Regions from separate parts of the Rhizobium sp. X9 genome, predicted to be linked through region 2. Evidence: riboswitches for the same ligand, from Rfam matches in the RefSeq annotation. Region 2 holds a riboswitch; each other region holds the start of a gene.
What was found. A riboswitch is a leader RNA that binds a small molecule or an ion and turns the genes downstream of it on or off. The one in region 2 is predicted to bind cobalamin.
Positions count from the first base shown of each region.

Region 1 (6,024 bases), 1.5 Mb from region 2:
CAGCGCCCGAATGGAGGTCTCGATCGTCTTGCCGAAATCGGCCGAATCCATTGCTGATGCAATGTTGAGCGAGCCGAGATTGCAGGAAATATCCTTGCCCATATGGCTATAGGACAGATCGGCGTTGAACTCGCTCGCTTCGCTGACCTGAAGAATCTCCGAGCAGAGATTGCTCATGCTGATACGACCGGCGATCGGATTGGCGCGGTTCACCGTATCCTCGAACATGATGTAGGGATAACCGCTTTCAAACTGGATTTCGGCGATGACCTGGAAGAACTCACGCGCCTTGATCTTCTTCTTGCGGATGCGGCTGTCGGCGACCATTTCATGATATTTTTCGGTGACCGAAATCTCGGTCAGCGGCACGCCATAGACCCGCTCCACATCATAGGGCGAGAACAGATACATATCCTCGTTGTTGCGGGCGAGTTCGAAGGTAATGTCGGGGATCACCACGCCGAGCGACAGGGTCTTGATGCGGATTTTTTCGTCGGCGTTTTCGCGTTTCGTATCAAGGAAACGCATGATATCCGGATGGTGGGCATGCAGATAGACCGCGCCGGCACCCTGTCGCGCGCCAAGCTGGTTGGCATAGGAAAAACTATCCTCCAGCAGCTTCATGACAGGAATGACGCCGGAAGACTGGTTTTCGATCTGCTTGATCGGCGCTCCGAATTCGCGAATATTGGTCAAGGACAGCGCCACGCCGCCGCCGCGCTTGGAAAGCTGCAGGGCCGAATTGATGGAGCGGCCTATGCTCTCCATATTGTCTTCTACACGCAGCAGAAAACACGAGACCAGCTCACCACGGCTTTTCTTGCCGGCGTTGAGAAAGGTCGGCGTTGCCGGCTGGAAGCGGCCCGAAATAATCTCGTCGACCAGATCGCGGGCAAGCTGCTCATCGCCGCGCGCCAGAGCCAGCGCCACCATGCAGACGCGATCCTCGTAACGCTCCAGATAGCGTTTTCCGTCGAAGGTCTTCAGCGTATAGGAGGTGTAATATTTGAAGGCGCCGAGAAAGGTCGGAAAGCGGAATTTCCGGGCATAGGCTTCATCGTAGAGGTCACGAACGAAATTGAAGGAATACTGGTCCAGCACCTCCTGCTCGTAATATCCTTCGGTCACCAGATAATCGAGCTTTTCCCTGAGGTTATGGAAAAAGACGGTATTCTGGTTGACGTGCTGGAGGAAATATTGCCTCGCCGCAAGGCGGTCCTTGTCGAGCTGGATTTTTCCATCCGCGTCATAGAGGTTCAGCATCGCGTTCAGCGCGTGGTAGTCCAGCCCAGTATCGACCGGTTTCTGGCTTGCGGCTACCGGCTGTTTGGCGTCCTTGCGCAGCGCGCTCGAGGTCAGCGTGTCCAAAATCGTTCCAATCCATGTTTGACATTGGCGACATCTTCCTCCGTGCCGAGAAGCTCGAAGCGATAGAGAAACGGCACCGCGCATTTGCGCGAGACGATATCTCCGGCGGATGCGAAAGCTGCGCCAAAATTCGTGTTTCCCGCCGCAATGACGCCGCGAATGAGGTTTCGGTTGGAAGGCTCGTTCAAGAACCGGATCACCGGTTTCGGCACGGCCCCTTTCGTGCCGCCGCCCCCATAGGTGGGGGTGACGAGTACATAGGGTTCCGACACATGCGGCACCTCCTCCTCGGCACCCAGCGGCAGGCGAAACAATCGTCGTCCCAGTTTCTGAAGGAAGCGATGCGTGTTTTCAGACCGGCTGGAATAATAGACGATCAGCCCCATCGCCCGCCGCCTCAGCTGATCGAGCCGATCATATCTGGACGGAAACCCGCCCAGTGGCGCTCGCCGGCGACGACCACCGGAACCTGCATGTAACCAAGGCCGCGAACATGATCGAGCGCATCCGCATCTTCGGAGATATCGATGATCTCGTAGCTCACGCCAATGCGGTCGAGTGCGCGATAGGTGGCGGTGCATTGGACGCAGGCGGGCTTGCTGTAAACGGTGACGGTCATGATTTCCTCTTTCGAAGCCGCTTTTGCACACGGCTCAACATTGCCGATTGCGATCGCAATCGGTTGGCGATGGTTCTGTCATTCAGGTGGCGGGCACGGCCTTTAGCCGTGGAAAATCATTCTCTACGCCGACGAGCGCAGGAACTCAAAAAAATGCACTGGCATGACTTCACCCCGAAGCTTGTTCTGGAGGGGGCAGAAAAGGGCGCACGCAAATCATTTGCGTCAACACCTTCCTCCGGACACCCCGCCCGTGGACGTTTGCGCTCAAGGCAGGTCTCCTGACTTGCGGGTCACAACATCTATTCCGGCCTTCCCGGAGCTTTCGGCTCCAGTGACCCAAATCGGAACGATGCTCACCGCTTACAGTTGCGGGGGCAGTTTCGGCCTTGCTCCGCCATTAATGGCGTTACGCACCGAATTCCCGTCTTAGCTCCCGACGCTTGCGAATCGGAAGAACCTCGAACACCACATATAGTATATGAGGAAATTTTCTCGTCAATAAATAGACATGGAAAAGCCCCACCCTGTGGATCAAAAAGATTCAACACAGAGTCAACAAAGGCTTAACGATAAATGGAGTTGCCGCTCAAGACGGGAAAAGCGTTAATCTATTCCCAGATATCGATGCGAATATCGGCGGGGCGAGTGTTCTCGATTACCCTTTTTCCGTTGGGAAGATCGTTCTCAAAAAGTTTGGCGTGGATCGCAGCCGCATCGAGACCGTAACCCTGCCATCTGTTCCGCAGCCTCTCTTCAAGCACCGCGACGGACGGGCCAACGAAGATGGTGAGGTCAAAGCTGTCGGAAAGCGTGGTCCAGGGCGCTTCATTCAGCAGGAGATAATTGCCTTCGGCAAGGACAAAGCGTGTCTCTGGCGGGACAGCACGGGCGGAGGCGATGGCAATTTCGCGGGAACGGTCAAAAACCGGAACAAGCACCTCCTGTCCGCCCTTGCGGACGGCGGAGACGATATCGAGGAAACCACGCACATCGAAGGTTTCGGGAGCGCCCTTTCGCGGCAGCAGCCCCCGCTCTTCGAGAATGCCATTGTCCATATGAAAGCCATCCATCGGCAGGACGGCAGCCGTTTCGCTCCGCGCCAGCAGAGCGTCGCAGAGCGCATCCGCCAGCGTGGATTTGCCGGCCCCAGGGGGACCGGCAATGGCGATGATGAAACGGGATTGGCCCTCTGCCCGCCGAAGAACGTCTTCGACGATCGTCTCAAGCTTCAGCGTCATGCGGCAAGCGTTTCCTTTGGCGCTTCCTTGGCGCCGGTCATGAAGGCAACGGCGTCGGACATGGTGTAATCCTTCGGATTGATGACGCACAGGCGCTTGCCCAGCCGGTGAATATGGATGCGATCCGCAACCTCGAAAACATGCGGCATGTTGTGAGAGATGAGAACGATCGGCAACCCGCGCGAGCGCACATCCAGAATAAGCTCCAGAACGCGGCGGCTTTCCTTGACGCCGAGCGCTGCGGTCGGCTCGTCGAGGATGACGACCTTGGAGCCAAAGGCAGCCGCGCGCGCCACGGCGACACCCTGACGCTGGCCACCGGACAGGGTTTCCACCGCCTGATTGATGTTCTGGATCGTCATCAGGCCGAGTTCCGACAGTTTCTCGCGGGCGAATTTTTCCATGGCCGGTCGGTCCAGCGCCCGAAACAGGCTTCCCTGAATTCCGGGTTTTCGGATTTCCCGGCCGAGGAACATATTGTCGGCTATGGAAAGCGCCGGTGAGAGCGCGAGGTTCTGATAGACCGTCTCGATGCCAGCCTTGCGCGCCTCGATCGGCGAGCGGAATTGGACGGGCTGGCCCTCCAGTCGGATTTCCCCTTCATCGGGTGTCACCGCGCCGGAAATCGCCTTGATGAGAGAGGATTTGCCGGCGCCGTTATCGCCGATCACCGCCAGGATTTCGCCCGGATAGAGATCGAAATCGGCATGGTCGAGAGCGGTCACGCGACCATAACGCTTGACGAGATTGCGTGCTGTGAGAATGGGTTCTTTTGCCATCAGCCTGCTACCTTTCTGATCCACTGGTCGATTGCGACAGCCATGATGATGAGGACGCCAATCAACAGATAGGTCCATTGCGGGTCTGTTCCGATAAGCCGGAGGCCGAGCGAGAAGACGCCGACGATCAGGGCGCCGAAAATCATGCCCATGATGGAGCCGCGCCCACCGAACAGCGACAGGCCGCCGATAACCACCGCAGTGATGGATTCGATATTGGCAAATTGACCGGCTGTCGGCGAAACCGAACCGATACGGCCGATGAGGGCCCAACCGGCGAAGGCGCAGATGAGACCGGAGAGCGTGTAAACCGTCGTCAGCATGCGCTTGACGTTGACGCCGGCAAGTTCGGCGGCATCCGGATCGTCACCCACCGCATAAAGATGACGGCCCCAGGCGGTTCGGTTGAGCACATACCAGAGCAAGGCGACGAGCAGAACCATGGCTATGACGCCATAGGTGAAGACCGCATTGCCAAAACGGATATTGGCGCCGAAGAATTGCAGGATCGGCGCTTGCTGGGCGATGTCCTGGGCGCGGATCGTCTCATTCGCGGAATAGAGGAAGTTGGTCGCGAGGACGATCTGCCACATGCCGAGCGTGACGATGAAAGGCGGCAGCCGCATGCGCGAAACCAGGATGCCGTTGATGAAACCGCAGAATGCGCCAACGGCAAGGCCACAGAGAATGGCAAGCTCCGCCGGCAAACCGTAGCGGAAGGTGAACTGCCCCATGACGACGGAGGACAGAACCATGATCGCACCGACCGAGAGATCGATACCCGCCGTCAGGATGACCAGCGACTGCGCCGCGCCGACGATGCCGACGATCGCCACCTGCTGCAGGATGAGGGTCAGCGAAAAGGCCGAAAAGAACTTGCCGCCGAGGAGCAGGCCGAAAACAGTCAGCGACAGCACCAGAACGATAAGCGGCACGGCGGCCGGGCTGGAATGGAGAAAATGCTGGAATTTTTCCAGCGTATTCTTGTCGTGCGTGTCGAAAGCGGCGACCTGCGTCGAACTTTCCGAGAGCACTTTTTCAAATTCATTATGCGGCTGAGACCGCACCGGCTGATCGCTCATGGATTTTCCTCCCGATCGCTCCATCGCATCGGCCCCGAAACGGGAAACCGTCTCCAAAGAGAATGATGCGTAGATTCAAAGTGTTGTGAGGCAGCCTCTGTCATCCCTTCAGGATGCGGCACACCCGTTTGTTCCTTTGTCCGATCCCCCGGATCGTGCCTGAAATCATTCTGGGTCCAAGGGCGGGGGCAAAGATTGCCCCCGCGGGTTTCAACGGCGAGGCATCAGCCCCAGCACTTGTTGAGACCTTCCTTCGTGTCGATGGAATCGAGGCCCTTGACCGGCTTGTCGGTCACCAGCGTCACGCCGGTATCGACGAAGTTCTTGCCTTCGGTCGGCTTCGGCTTTTCACCCGTGTCAGCGAACTTCTTGACGGCTTCCACGCCGAGCGCTGCCATCAGCAGCGGATATTGCTGCGAGGTCGCGCCGATCACGCCTTCAGCAACGTTCTTGACACCCGGGCAACCGCCATCGACGGACACGATCAGCACGTCCTTCTCACGACCGACCGCTTTCAGCGCCTCGTAAGCACCGGCAGCTGCAGGCTCATTGATGGTGTGAACGACGTTGATGGTCGGATCCTTCTGCAGTAGATTTTCCATCGCCGCGCGGCCGCCTTCCTCGTTACCATTGGTGACATCATGGCCGACAATGCGCGGATCGTTTTCATCGCCGATCTTGTTGATGTCCTTCACGTCGATGCCAAAGCCCTTCATGAAGCCCTGGTTGCGCAGCACATCCACGGTCGGCTGGGAGGGGGTAAGGTTGAGGAAGGCGATTTTCGCGTCCTTGACCTTGTCGCCGAGGGTGCCGGCCGCCCATTTGCCGATCAGTTCACCGGCCAGAAGATTGTCGGTGGCGAAAGTGGAATCGGCGGCATCTACGGGCTCCAGAGGTGTATCGAGAGCGATGACCAGAAGACCGGCGTCACGCGC
Region 1 covers NZ_CP071311.1:2,891,181-2,897,204, reverse strand. The annotation lists gene nrdE (class 1b ribonucleoside-diphosphate reductase subunit alpha) at 1-1,368, opposite strand, end outside; gene nrdI (class Ib ribonucleoside-diphosphate reductase assembly flavoprotein NrdI) at 1,356-1,754, opposite strand; gene nrdH (glutaredoxin-like protein NrdH) at 1,766-1,987, opposite strand; cobalamin riboswitch at 2,241-2,466, opposite strand; gene JZY08_RS13885 (nucleoside triphosphate hydrolase) at 2,599-3,228, opposite strand; gene JZY08_RS13880 (ATP-binding cassette domain-containing protein) at 3,225-4,007, opposite strand; gene JZY08_RS13875 (ABC transporter permease) at 4,007-5,089, opposite strand; gene JZY08_RS13870 (sugar ABC transporter substrate-binding protein) at 5,314-6,024, opposite strand, start outside.
Region 1: linked by a shared signal. The riboswitch ahead of nrdH (glutaredoxin-like protein NrdH) and the one ahead of JZY08_RS05975 ((2Fe-2S) ferredoxin domain-containing protein) in region 2 are both predicted to bind cobalamin.

Region 2 (6,024 bases):
CGGCGCGAAAGCCCCTTGGCGAGAGCGGTGCGGAAATAGGGCTGCCGCATGGTTTCCATCATGTCTCGCCGATAGACACGCGCAAAGACGGCAGCCGAATGCGAGGCTATCAACATGACCGGCAGCAAGATCGCTGTAGTGTCGGTCGCGAAGGGACGGATCCATCGCAGCTGGACGCCGAGAACCCAGAGCAGAACGAGCCCCAGCCAGAAGCCCGGAACGGCCTGGACGAAGACTGAAAATACGCGGCTTGCGCGATCGGCAATGCCACCCGGCCGCGCCGCCGCGAAGAAACCGATCGGCACTGCAACGACGATGGCGATCAGCATCCCGGAAAGGCCGAGCAGGAGCGAAACGGGAAGACGCTCGAGAAACTCCGCAAAAACGGGCTCGCCGGTGCGGAAGGACCGCCCCCAGTCACCGGTGACGAAATCCGCTAGCCAATGCAGATAGCGCAGAAGAAGGGGGCGATCGAGGCCCCATTCTTCCCTCAGCGCAGCAACGGTTTCACCCGTTGCCGAAAGATTCCATACACGGATGGCAATTTGCACCGGATCGGCGGGCATCAGAGCAATAAGCGTGAAGGATGCGAGCGACAGCGCAAGCATTGCCAACGCCGAGCGTATGCCGAACCGGAGCAATTGCATCAGAATTACCTGGCCTCGCCGATATCGGCGCGCAGGACATAATAGTCCGAACCCCAGGGCTCATAATTCTGCAGCCGCTTCGAGAGACCCACATACCAGACCGGAGAAACCAGGAAGGAGGCCGGAACGTCCTTGAACAGTTTTGCCTGAGCATCGAGAGCAATTGCAGCCCGCTCTTTGGCCTCGCCCGCCACAGCAAAGCGATCAAGGATGGCGTCGAAATCCGCAGAGGCATATTTCGCATAGTTGAGCGAAGCGCCGCTGCGCAGCATCGAATTGAGGAAGAAGGCCGGATCGCCATTCGGCGCGGTGTGTTGCGCCCAGAGCGCGATATCGAACTCGCCGGCGGCCGCCACATCCTGAATGTTTTCCACAACCTTCGTGTCAAGCTGGATGCCGACCCTGGCAAGCTGCGCCTTTACGACAGGCAGCATGGTGACGAGGTCCGGACGCTGCGGATAGGTGATGGCGAGCAGGCGCAGCGGCGCGCCGTCCTTTGTACGGTTCCCTGCCCCGTCCCTGACCCATCCGGCTTCATCGAGAAGCGCTTCGGCTTTTTTTATGTCGGTCGGACGCGGCTGTTTTCCGGCGAAGGGGAAGTAGGCGGCATAGGCGCCGGTAGCCGGTTCACCGCCGTTAATGGCGGCCGCCAGTTCCCTGCGATCGAAAGTCAGGTCCAGCGCCTCACGCACCTTGATGTCGGTGGTAATCGGCCTTTTGGTATTGAGGAAGGCGAGATATTGATAACCGACCGGAAACGACTTGATCGTCAGATCCGGATTGGTTTGCAGCCGCTTCACGACTTCCGAGGGCAGCCCGAAGGCGAGGTCCAGCTCACCCGCCTCCAGCGCAAGGGTCATGCTTTGCGCATCACCGAACCTGCGAAATTCGACCGGAGAACGGGAACCGGCGTCAGCAAAATGGGTGTTCGGCGCCAGTCTCAGCGATGTATCCGCCTTGAAATCCGCGATCTGATACGGTCCGGTGAACAGAGCACGGCCATCGGCGGCAGTCGTATAGGCAACCAGCGGCCACTCCGCAAACAGCGCCTGCAGGAAGGACACCGGTTTCTCCGTCGTGATATCGAGCGTCAGTGCATCGACTGCCTTGAAGCCAAGCTTTCCACCTGTCGCAAGCGCCGCCTTGTTGGTTGCGAAAGTATGCTCGAATCCGGCCGCAAGGGCTGCTGCCGTTACGGCAGAACCATCGGAGAAGGTACGGTCCGGTTTCAGCGTCACGGTCCAGGTCAAGTCGCCGGTGCGTTCTGCTTTCTCGGCAAGGTCAGGCACAAGCCGTCCATCTTTGTCGACGGTAAAGAGGTTCTCTCCCACACCGTGACTGACGAGCGCCCAGCCATTGGAACCCTTTGCGGGATCAAGGCCACTTGTGATGTAGGTGGCGCCGACGCGCAAGGGTTCGGTGGCCAGCGCATTGCCCGCCACTCCCGTAATGAAAGCCGCGAGCCCGGCTGCCGCCAGACGCGAAATGCTCTTTGCCGACATTATGTTTCCTCTCATGCTATTCGGATAGATTGCGAAGCCGCTGCTTGCGGCCGGTCGGGTGATAGGCGAAATCGTCGACGACACACCCGCCAAGCAGGTGTTCGGCAACGATGCGATCGACAGCCTCCTCGGTAACGCCGCCGTAATAGGTGCCTTCGGGAAAGACCTGCATGACCGGTGCAAGGTTGCAGGGGCCAAGACAGGTCGATTTGGCCGTCATGGTGCCATCGCCGGTAACCCGAAGCTTCTGCCGTTCCTGCTGGTTGCGCAGATGTCCCCAGATCGCGTCAGCACCGGCCGAATTACACGGGGCGCCCTGACAGACGAGCACGCGGCGCTTCTGCGCAGGCACCAGCGACCCCTCGCCCGCCGGACGCACCGAGGATGAAAGATCGAGCGCCTGCGCCGTTCCGGCGAGGTCTTCGAGAAGGCGCGCCATGAGGGTGCTTGCGGTAGGGCTCGCGGTTATCGAGAGCGACGGCCACGGGCGCGGGTCCGCTGCCCGCCATCGTTTCAGGGTCTTGGTCAGCCAGTTTTGAAAGCTGGGCTCGAGTGGCAGCATGAGCGGCACGAGGAGGAGATTGCCGAAACCCTCATCGATGAGCGCACCGAGCGCTTCGCGCAGGGACGGCGTGCCCTGTTCGGTGAAGGCGAAACGAACGGTTCTCGCTCCGCGCAACTGGCCGGCCAGCGTCGCGAGACGCTGCATGTCCTGGTGCGGCGCCGCTGCGAAAGCCGATTTGGCGACAAGCAGCACGGCGTCGGGCTGAGAGGGCTCTCGATGGATTGGTTGAGTTTCGGTTGTCACAATGCCTCATTCACGAGGCGGCAACGAAAATGACGGGCCTCCGGCCGAAATGCCGGAAACAGCCATCATTCCCATGGCACCCCCCGACCACGGAATTACAATATGTCAGGCAGGTCTCCTGGCTTGCGGGTCAAAGCCACCTCACCCGTCTTCCCGGCATTGCTGCCAGTGACATCGTGGGCGATTGGCTCACCGCTTACAGTTGCGGGACAGCTCCGGGTCTTCACCGGATTCCCTCTTAGTTTCCACCGGGTGGCGGAAGAACCATGACGGAGCGAACCTACACTGCCGCAGGCCGCTGTCAACCGCCTGCGCCGCAAGTGAACACGCTACGCAAGTCTCCTTCGTCCAATCTATTGTTACGTTATAAAGTTACATACACTTGGTTTTATTTGCTGGTCAAGCCCATGTTTTGCGATGCGGTACCGAATTGGCGCACACACCGCCGTCATCGCGCGGAAACCAAAAATAAAAAGGAAGATATCATCTATATAAAATACAATTATATCAATGATTAAAGCAAACAACATAAAGTAATTTATAATTCACCGGAGGCCTCCCGGCGTCGCAATTCAAGCTCTTCACTGTAGCGCCTGAGCGTGTGGCTCTCCGTCAGAAGGCCAACCGGGCGGTTTTCTATCTTGTCGTTGACGACGACCAGCGCTTCGCTTTCCGTCGCATCGAAAGCGGCTGCCGCCTGCCGCGCATTCATCGTCGGCAGTAGCACGTCATTCTTGTAGTGCAGATAGGTTTCGAGGCTGATCTTGCTCGGGTCGCGATCCATCGGATCGGCGTAGATTTCCGGTACGAGGACGATGCCGGCGTAGCGACCGTCATCATGCGTCATGATCACCCGCTGCGTTGATCCCAGTGGAAACTTCTCCTTGAAGGCTGGAAGACCCATGCTGACATTGGCCTTGCGAATATCGGCACGCATCATCTTGCCCACGGTCAGGTCGCGGATCCAGCCAATGTCATGGGCGCTGCGAATGCTTTCGCCTCTAAGGTGGAAGCGCCAGGTGGCGAAGGAGTAACCGAAGGTCGTGCGCACCACGAGCGAGGTGGTGATGACGGCAGCAAGCACCAGAGCCGTGATCTGGAAGTCTCCGGTCAGTTCCAGCGCCAGAAACGTCATCGTCAGCGGACCGCCGATAATGGCGGCGGCAAAGGCGCTCATGCCGATCACGGCATAGACGATGGGTGCTGTCGCCCCATAACCGATATAGGGGGCGCAAAGCGCGAAAATCTTTCCGAGCAGCGAGCCCATGAACAGCGACGCGAAAAACAGGCCGCCGCGGAAATTAGAACCGATGGAAATGGCGCTGGCCGCCGCCTTAAGCACGAATAGCCCGGCCAGCCCGTAGATCGTCAATTCGGCATCGATATTGAGATGCAGCGCACCATGGCCACTGGACAGGACCTGCGGTGAAATAAGCGCAAGGGCACCGACAGCCACGCCCCCCATTGCCGGACGCAGCCAGCCCGGAATGGCGCTTTTGCGCGCCGTCTCTTCGATGAAGGACACCGTCTGCATCAGCGCGATGCCGATCGCCGCGCACACGACGCCCAGAAAGATGGCGGGCACGTAGTCCGCCGGCGTTACACGGCTGGCATCGACGATATCGATGGAGAGGCCGTGGCCGCCAATAAGCCCGATGACGGTGGCTGCGACGAGCGCCGATACGATGAGCGGCGCAAGCGTCACGACGGTATAGGTGCCGATGATGAGTTCGATGGCGTAAAAAGCTCCTGTCAGAGGCGCGTTGAAGGCCGCCGCTATCGCGCCCGCAGCACCACAACCAACGAGGATACGCATGTCCCCGCGCCTCAGTTTCAGCTTGATGCCGATCTTGGAGGCGACGCCACTGGCGATTTGCGTATAGCCGGCTTCCAGCCCCACTGACGCACCAAAGCCGTTGGAGACGATGTTCTGCACGCAGACGATGATGCTATCCGTCAGCGACAGACGGCCGCCATGCAGCGCATTCGCCTCGATCGGGTCGACCATCGGTTTTTTGCGAGTTTTGGAAAGAATGAAGATGATGATGCCAAGCACGATGCCGCCGATGATCGGCCCGGCCAGCACGATCGGGCCGGAGAGATCGCTGCTGCTCAAGCGCTCGACGCCATAGACCAGAACATGCAGCGCCGTGCTCAAGGCGCCGATCAGCGCCACCAGGAGGCCCGCAGCGATGCCGATGAGAACGGCGAGAGCCACCAGCCCCAGTTCTCCGCGCCGGAACATCGCCCGCAGGCGGCTGGCGCGCAGATTGTCGAAAAAGCTCGCCATACTGGGTGCACGGAAAGGCCGGGTCGACATGCTGTTCCTTTTCAGGCGGTATTAGGGCGCTTCAATCTCGATCTCGACTTCGAAACGCATCTGATCGTAAGCCGGTTCAACATGATCAGGCGTTTCACGCATCACCGTGTCATAATCGAGCGGAATATGCATATGGGTCAAGATCGCCCTTTTGGGTGCAAATCTTTCAATCCAACCGAGCGCCTGTTCCAGCGAAAGATGACTGGGGTGATAGCGGTGCTGCAGCGCGTCGATGACGAGAACGTCGAGACCGGCAAGCTTCGGCAGGGTCTCAGTCGGAAAATCGCTGACATCGGTGCAATAGGCGACATCGCCGATCCGAAAGCCGAGCGAATGCACGTCGCCATGCTGCTGCATATGCACGTTGAAAGGTATCGACCCGCCTGCCCCGTCGACGATCAACGTCGCGTCGATATCGGCGATGATCCGCGGCTCCACGATGGGCGGATAGCTGCTGCCCGGCGGTGTCTCAAGGCAATAGGCAAAACCATCCCAGATGCGCGCCATGGTGACGGGGTCGGCATAGATCGGAATGCGGCTTTTCTGGATGGCGAAATAGATGCGCAGATCATCAATGCCGTGCAGGTGGTCCGCATGGGCGTGCGTGTAAAGCACCGCATCGACCGCCTCCACCTTGGCAGCGATCATCTGCTCGCGAAAATCAGGGCCGGTATCAATGACGACGGTGGTCTTGCCGCCATCGGGTCCGATCTGCTCCACCATGAAGGCCGTGCGCGTGCGCCGGTT
Region 2 covers NZ_CP071311.1:1,221,692-1,227,715, forward strand. The annotation lists gene JZY08_RS05965 (ABC transporter permease) at 1-647, opposite strand, end outside; gene JZY08_RS05970 (ABC transporter substrate-binding protein) at 653-2,149, opposite strand; gene JZY08_RS05975 ((2Fe-2S) ferredoxin domain-containing protein) at 2,166-2,957, opposite strand; cobalamin riboswitch at 3,049-3,241, opposite strand; gene JZY08_RS05980 (hypothetical protein) at 3,224-3,475, shown strand; gene JZY08_RS05985 (chloride channel protein) at 3,496-5,247, opposite strand; gene JZY08_RS05990 (MBL fold metallo-hydrolase) at 5,299-6,024, opposite strand, start outside.

Region 3 (6,024 bases), 240 kb from region 2:
GGCCCGTACCATCGTGCGTACCAACTCAACGGTGATCGGCGCGCTTGCGGTCAAGCGCGATGAAGCGGATGCACTGATCTGCGGCCTCGAAGGCCGCTACGACCGACATCTTCGCGACGTGAACCAGATCATCGGCAAGCAGGAAGGCGTGCGCTCGTTTGCGGGCCTCAGCCTGCTCATCACCCAGCAGGGCGCGCTGTTCCTTACCGACACTTTCGTCAATTACGACCCGACGTCAGAGGAAGTGGCTGAAATGGCCATTCTCGCGGCCAAGGAAATCCGCCGCTTCGGCATCACGCCGAAGATTGCCCTCGCGAGCCATTCCAATTTCGGCTCGCGCGATTCCGAAAGCGCCCGCAAGATGCGCCGCGCCCTGAAGATCGTGCAGGAAGCCGCACCGGAACTGGAAGTCGATGGCGAAATGCAGGGCGGCTCGGCGCTTTCGGAAGCGCTGCGCAAGCGCGCCATGCCCAACAGCGTGCTGACCGGCGAGGCGAACCTCTTGGTCTTCCCGAACCTCGATGCCGCCAACATCACGCTTGGCGTCACCCGCACCCTGACGGAAGGCCTGCATGTCGGCCCGATCCTGCTCGGCACGGCCCTGCCCGCCCATATCCTGTCGCCCAGCGTCACCTCGCGCGGCGTGGTCAACATGGCGGCCTTTGCCGTCGTGCAGGCCTCGCACCCTTCGGTGTGATAGAGGCCGCATTAACGCAATTTTGAACAGGCTGTTGCCGCATTGCGGCAACAGCTTATGTTATCTTCCTGAAACACGGATTTCGTGAAGTATAACGCCCCTGCCACCGGCCGGGGACATCGAACGGATCGAACAATTGACCCGGCGCCAAAGCCGCATCATCGGCCTCCTGCTTCCCCTCGTCTTCATCGCTCCGGCCGCCGCTTTTGCGGATCAGGTCTGTGACACTCTCTACGCGCAATTGCGCGAGCCGCCGCGCGTCATCGGCAACACGGCCGAGGTGCGCCGCTATGCCAATGCGCTCACCCGCCAGAACATAGAAATCCGCAGGATCAAGAACGATCTGCGCCGTTACGGCTGCTCGTCAGGCAGCGTCATCATTTATGGCAGCCCCAATGCCGGGCTCTGCGCCGAGATCGGCGATGCCCTGGTCGATGCGCAGAGCGAGCGCGACGCCATCATCCGCGACCGTGACGATGCCATGGCAGCGCAGCGCAGCGACGACGGCGACATCAGACGCCAGCGCATTCTCGCCGCGCTCGACGCCAATGGCTGCAGCCCCCTCCCTGAAACGGAAGCACAGCTGCCGCCGGCTCCCGATGTCACCCGCTACCCCGATGCCTTTCGCCAGCAGGAAAATCAGCCGGGACAGGCCGGGCTTTCGCCCTATCCCGGCTCCGCCGGGGAAGGTGGGCTTAGAACCCTCTGCGTGCGCACCTGCGACGGCTCGTTTTTCCCCATTGCCGCCAATGCCTCGCCGCTTGATTTTCGCGCCCAGGCGGAGCAATGCCAGAAAATGTGTCCGGGAACAGAGACGGAGCTTTATTTCCACTCCATGACGGATCAGGAAACCGCCGACATGGTGTCTGCCGAAACCGGAAAACCCTACAAGGACCTGCCAACCGCCTTTGCCTATAAAAATGCCTCGGCAAAGGCACCGGGCTGCGCCTGCAACATGGCCGCCTATCACGACGAGATGCAGAAGCAGGAAGAGGCAGCCCGGCCGGAAGCCGAAAAACCCTATTCCGGCATCACCACCATCCCATCACCGCAAGGCGACAAGGCTCAGAAACCCGCAGAGCAGCAGCAGGCCGCAAAGCCGCCGGAGCAACCGGTTCCTGAACGCGACTACGACCCGAACGACAGCAAGGTCCGCGTCATCGGCCCGAAATTCCTGCCCGATCAAACTGGGCGGATCGACCTGAAGAACCCCGCGCTGAAGGGTATACAGCCGCAGCAATAGCGTGCTGTGGGGCCTCCCCCTTAGGGCGGTCAGTTATGGAGCGAGCGCGTGCAGCTTGTTTCTTCTCCCCGACGGGGAGAAGAAACAGGCGGCAACGCTTTGCCTCTCACAAGCGAGCCCCAGCCTCCCTCTACCGCCCGCCCCACCGGTTGCGAAACACCAGTTCCTCCAGCGGCACGCGCTGACGCCAGCCCTTCACCGCCAGTTCCGGTTCGGTGTAAAGCTCATCGACGCGGCCGAGGCAGAGCCAGGCGACGATTTCGATATGGTCGGGGATTTCCAGAATGGCGCGAATGTCGCTGTCGTGGAAAATGCTGACCCAGCCGACGCCGATGCCTTCGGCGCGGGCCGCCAGCCAGAGGTTCTGGATGGCGCAGACGGTCGAATAGACATCCGTGCGCGGATTGTGGGTGCGGCCCAGCACCACCTTGCCGCCACGCGTCGGATCGCAAGTGACACAGATGCTGAGCGGCGCCTTGCGGATGCCCTCGAGCTTCAGGCTGCTATAAAGCGCCTGCTGCTCGCCTTCAAACATCGCCGCCGCCTCCTCATTGGCGCGGCGGAACGCCACCCAGGCCGCCTGTCTGACCGCGCCGTCGGTCACAAGCGTGAAATTCCACGGCTGCATGAAGCCGACCGAGGGGGCGGAATGCGCCGCCTTCAGCAAACGCTCCACCACATCATCCGGCAGCGGATCGGGCAGGAACTGGTCGCGCACATCGCGGCGGGTTTCAATGACGCGGTAGATCGCCTCGCGCTCCTCCTCCGAAAACGGGCGAGCGGGCGAAAGCGCATGATCGGACGCATTGGCATCGAGTGAACTGGTCGCGAGCGGATCGGTCGGCATCGTCTATCCCCAACAATGCTGGCGCGCCGCCATAAAAACCGGCTCCGGTTTCCAAACGCACGACACGCCCTTCAACAACCTGCCGCCGTCCACGCAGCCAGTCTATCCTGTCAGGCCGGTCTTCTGACTCGGCTTCATCCGCCCGCTTTCGCCTTCCCGAATTGCTTCAGTGGCATCAGAAAAAGGGCATCCGCCTCACAGCGCTGGGCACGTTCCGGTTTCGCACCGGATTCCCGATTCTCCCGCCGCAAATTGCGGGCACCTGACGCAAGAACCTATGGGCAAGAAAGCTTGCGAATACAAGCATATTGCAGAGCGATGCGGCAATGTGACCATGGCGAGCCCCCTACACCTCCGTCATTCCGGCCTTGAGCCGGAATCCAGCCAGCCCAAGTCCTTGGGCTGAGACGAGTCTTTTCACCGCGCAGACGCGCGTCTACTGGATTCCGGCTCAAGGCCGGAATGACGGGTCCTCCTTTACCGCATCACTCCACGGGGAAATAACGCACATACGCAAACTCATCCCCATCCGGTGACCAATTGGGTGAATTCATCGTTCCCTGCCCGCCAAACAGCTCGAACAGCGTCTCCACATTGCCGCCATCCATGTCCATCAGCCGCACGCGCACATCAAGATCGCGCGGGTGGTCGAAGACATCGGCGTCGTAGGAGACGAAGACCACCTTGTCACCCCTGGGGGACGGGTGCGGGAACCAGTCGCCATAAGCGCTGTCAGTGATGCGCTCGACGCTGGAGCCATCCACCCGCACGCGCCAGATCTGCATCAACCCGGTGCGGCTGGAATTGAAATAGATCCACCCGCCATCCGGCGAATAATCCGGCCCGTCATTACGGCCCTCACCATGGGTAAGGCGCGTTTCAACACCGCTGGCTATATCCATGGCATAGATGTCGAAAACCTGATCGCGAATGCCGCAATAAGCAAAGCTTTTCCCATCCGGCGACCAGCCGTGCCAATAGGACGGAAGGTTCCTTGTCATCAGCCGCGGCGTGCCGCCCGTCGATGGCAAAAGGTAGATGGCGCTCTTGCCGAATTCCACCTTGTCTGAAATGGCATAGAGCGAACCATCAGGCGAAATGCCGTGGTCGTTGTTGCAGAGCGTGGCAAAGCCGGTATCGACTTTCTCCGGCGCAGCATCACCGGCAAGAGACAGGCGATAGAGCAGCCCTTCGGCGTTCAACAGCAGATATCTGCCGTCCGGCGACCAGTTCGGCGCCTCGAACAGCTCGGATGTCTGCCACACCACCCGCATCTGCCGGGTGCGGATGTTGAAGATTTCGATGGAACTGCGCATGCTGCCTCCCGGGCCTGTCGATAGTCTGGATCGGGACGGCGCGACGCAGATATTCCATTTGCATCCGCCACCACCGTGATTATGATCCTAGGGCCGCAGGCACCGTCCTGCAAATTCAAATAGGAAAAAACGCCAGCGCTCCGGCACCGCCCGCACCGCTTCCCGTTTCTCCCAGATCCGAGGTTCCGCGATGAATACCATCGCCGATCACGGCATCCGGTTCGGCCGGATCGCCGCAATGCTTCCTGTCAAGAATATCGAAAAAGCCCGTGATTTTTATGTCGGCGTGCTGGGTTTCGAAAAGACCTTCGAAAACGGCAATCCCGTCGGTTTCATGATCCTGAAACAGGGCAATGCCGAGCTGCACCTGACATTGCAGCCCACCCATAAGGCAGCGCCCTTCAATGTGGCGCATATGATGGTCAGCGATGTCGATACGCTGCATGAGATTTGCAAAAGCCATGGGCTGCGCATCATCAAGGGCCTGCAGGACAAGGATTATGGCCTGCGTGCCTTCGTTTTCGAAGACCCTGATGGCAACCGCATCGATGTGGGGCAGGTCATTTAAGGTGAGTGAGCGGCGCGGGGTTTTCTCCGCGCCGTCTGTTTAAACACGAAGCCCCACTGTGGACCGAGCACATGCCACTTGTTTCTTCTCCCCGCGGGGGAGAAGTCCGCGGCAGCGGGATGAGGGGGCAAGGGTCGAGATATTCGGCAACGTTACCCCCTCATCCGACCCTTCGGGCCACCTTCTCCCCGGCGGGGAGAAGAAACGAGCGGCAACGCCGAGCAAAACATCCGCTACCAGCGCCTTCCTTCAATCACCGATCCCGAAACCGGTTGGTAATCGGATAACGCCGGTCACGCCCAAAGTTCTTCTTGGTGATCTTCACGCCGGGCGCGGATTGCCGGCGCTTGTACTCGGCGAGATAAAGCAGATGCTCCACCCGGTGCACCGTCGCCACGTCATGGCCGCGTGCAAGGATTTCCTCGACTGACATTTCCTTTTCCACCAGGCATTCCAGAATATCGTCCAGAACCGGATAGGGCGGCAGCGAATCCTGGTCGGTCTGGTTGGGGCGCAATTCGGCCGACGGCGCCTTGGAGATGATGTTGGCGGGGATCACCTCACCCGAAGGCCCGAGCGCACCCGGCGGCACATGGCCGTTGCGCCAGGCGGAAATGGCGTAGACCTGCATCTTGTAGAGGTCCTTGATGGGATTGAAACCGCCATTCATGTCGCCGTAGAGCGTCGCATAACCCACCGACATTTCCGACTTGTTACCCGTCGTCACCACCATCGAGCCGAACTTGTTCGAAACGGCCATCAAAATGGTGCCGCGCGTGCGGCTCTGCAGGTTCTCCTCGGTAATGCCCTCTTCCGTGCCTTCGAAAAGATCTGACAGTGCCGAGAGGAAACCCTCCACCGGCTCGACGATCGGCACGATATCGTAACGGCAGCCCAGCGCTTTCGCGCAATCGGCCGCGTCCTTCAGCGATTCTTCCGAAGTATAACGGTAAGGCAGCATGATGCAGCGCACCCGTTCCTCGCCCAGCGCATCAACCGCAAGTGCCGCACAGATCGCCGAATCGATGCCGCCGGAAAGGCCGAGAACCACGCTCTTGAAGCCGTTCTTGTTGACATAATCGCGAAAGCCCAGCATGCAGGCGCGATAATCCGCCTCCTCACCTTCCGGAATTTTCGAGAATGGCCCGCTTTCGCAGCGCCAGCCTTCCTCGGTGCGTTTCCAGTCGGTGACGGCAAGTGTCGCCTCGAACTGGCTCATCTGGAAGGCAAGCGTCTTGTCGGCATTGAAGGCGAAGCTTGCGCCATCGAACACCAGCTCGTCCTGCCCGCCAAGCTGGTTGGCGAAGACCAGCGGCAGGCCGCTTTCGATCACCTGTTTCAGCGCCACCTGAT
Region 3 covers NZ_CP071311.1:1,463,730-1,469,753, forward strand. The annotation lists gene JZY08_RS07200 (NADP-dependent malic enzyme) at 1-697, shown strand, start outside; gene JZY08_RS07205 (DUF2865 domain-containing protein) at 834-1,940, shown strand; gene bluB (5,6-dimethylbenzimidazole synthase) at 2,071-2,787, opposite strand; cobalamin riboswitch at 2,883-3,068, opposite strand; gene JZY08_RS07215 (TolB family protein) at 3,273-4,103, opposite strand; gene JZY08_RS07220 (glyoxalase superfamily protein) at 4,294-4,671, shown strand; gene JZY08_RS07225 (NAD+ synthase) at 4,925-6,024, opposite strand, start outside.
Region 3: linked by a shared signal. The riboswitch ahead of bluB (5,6-dimethylbenzimidazole synthase) and the one ahead of JZY08_RS05975 ((2Fe-2S) ferredoxin domain-containing protein) in region 2 are both predicted to bind cobalamin.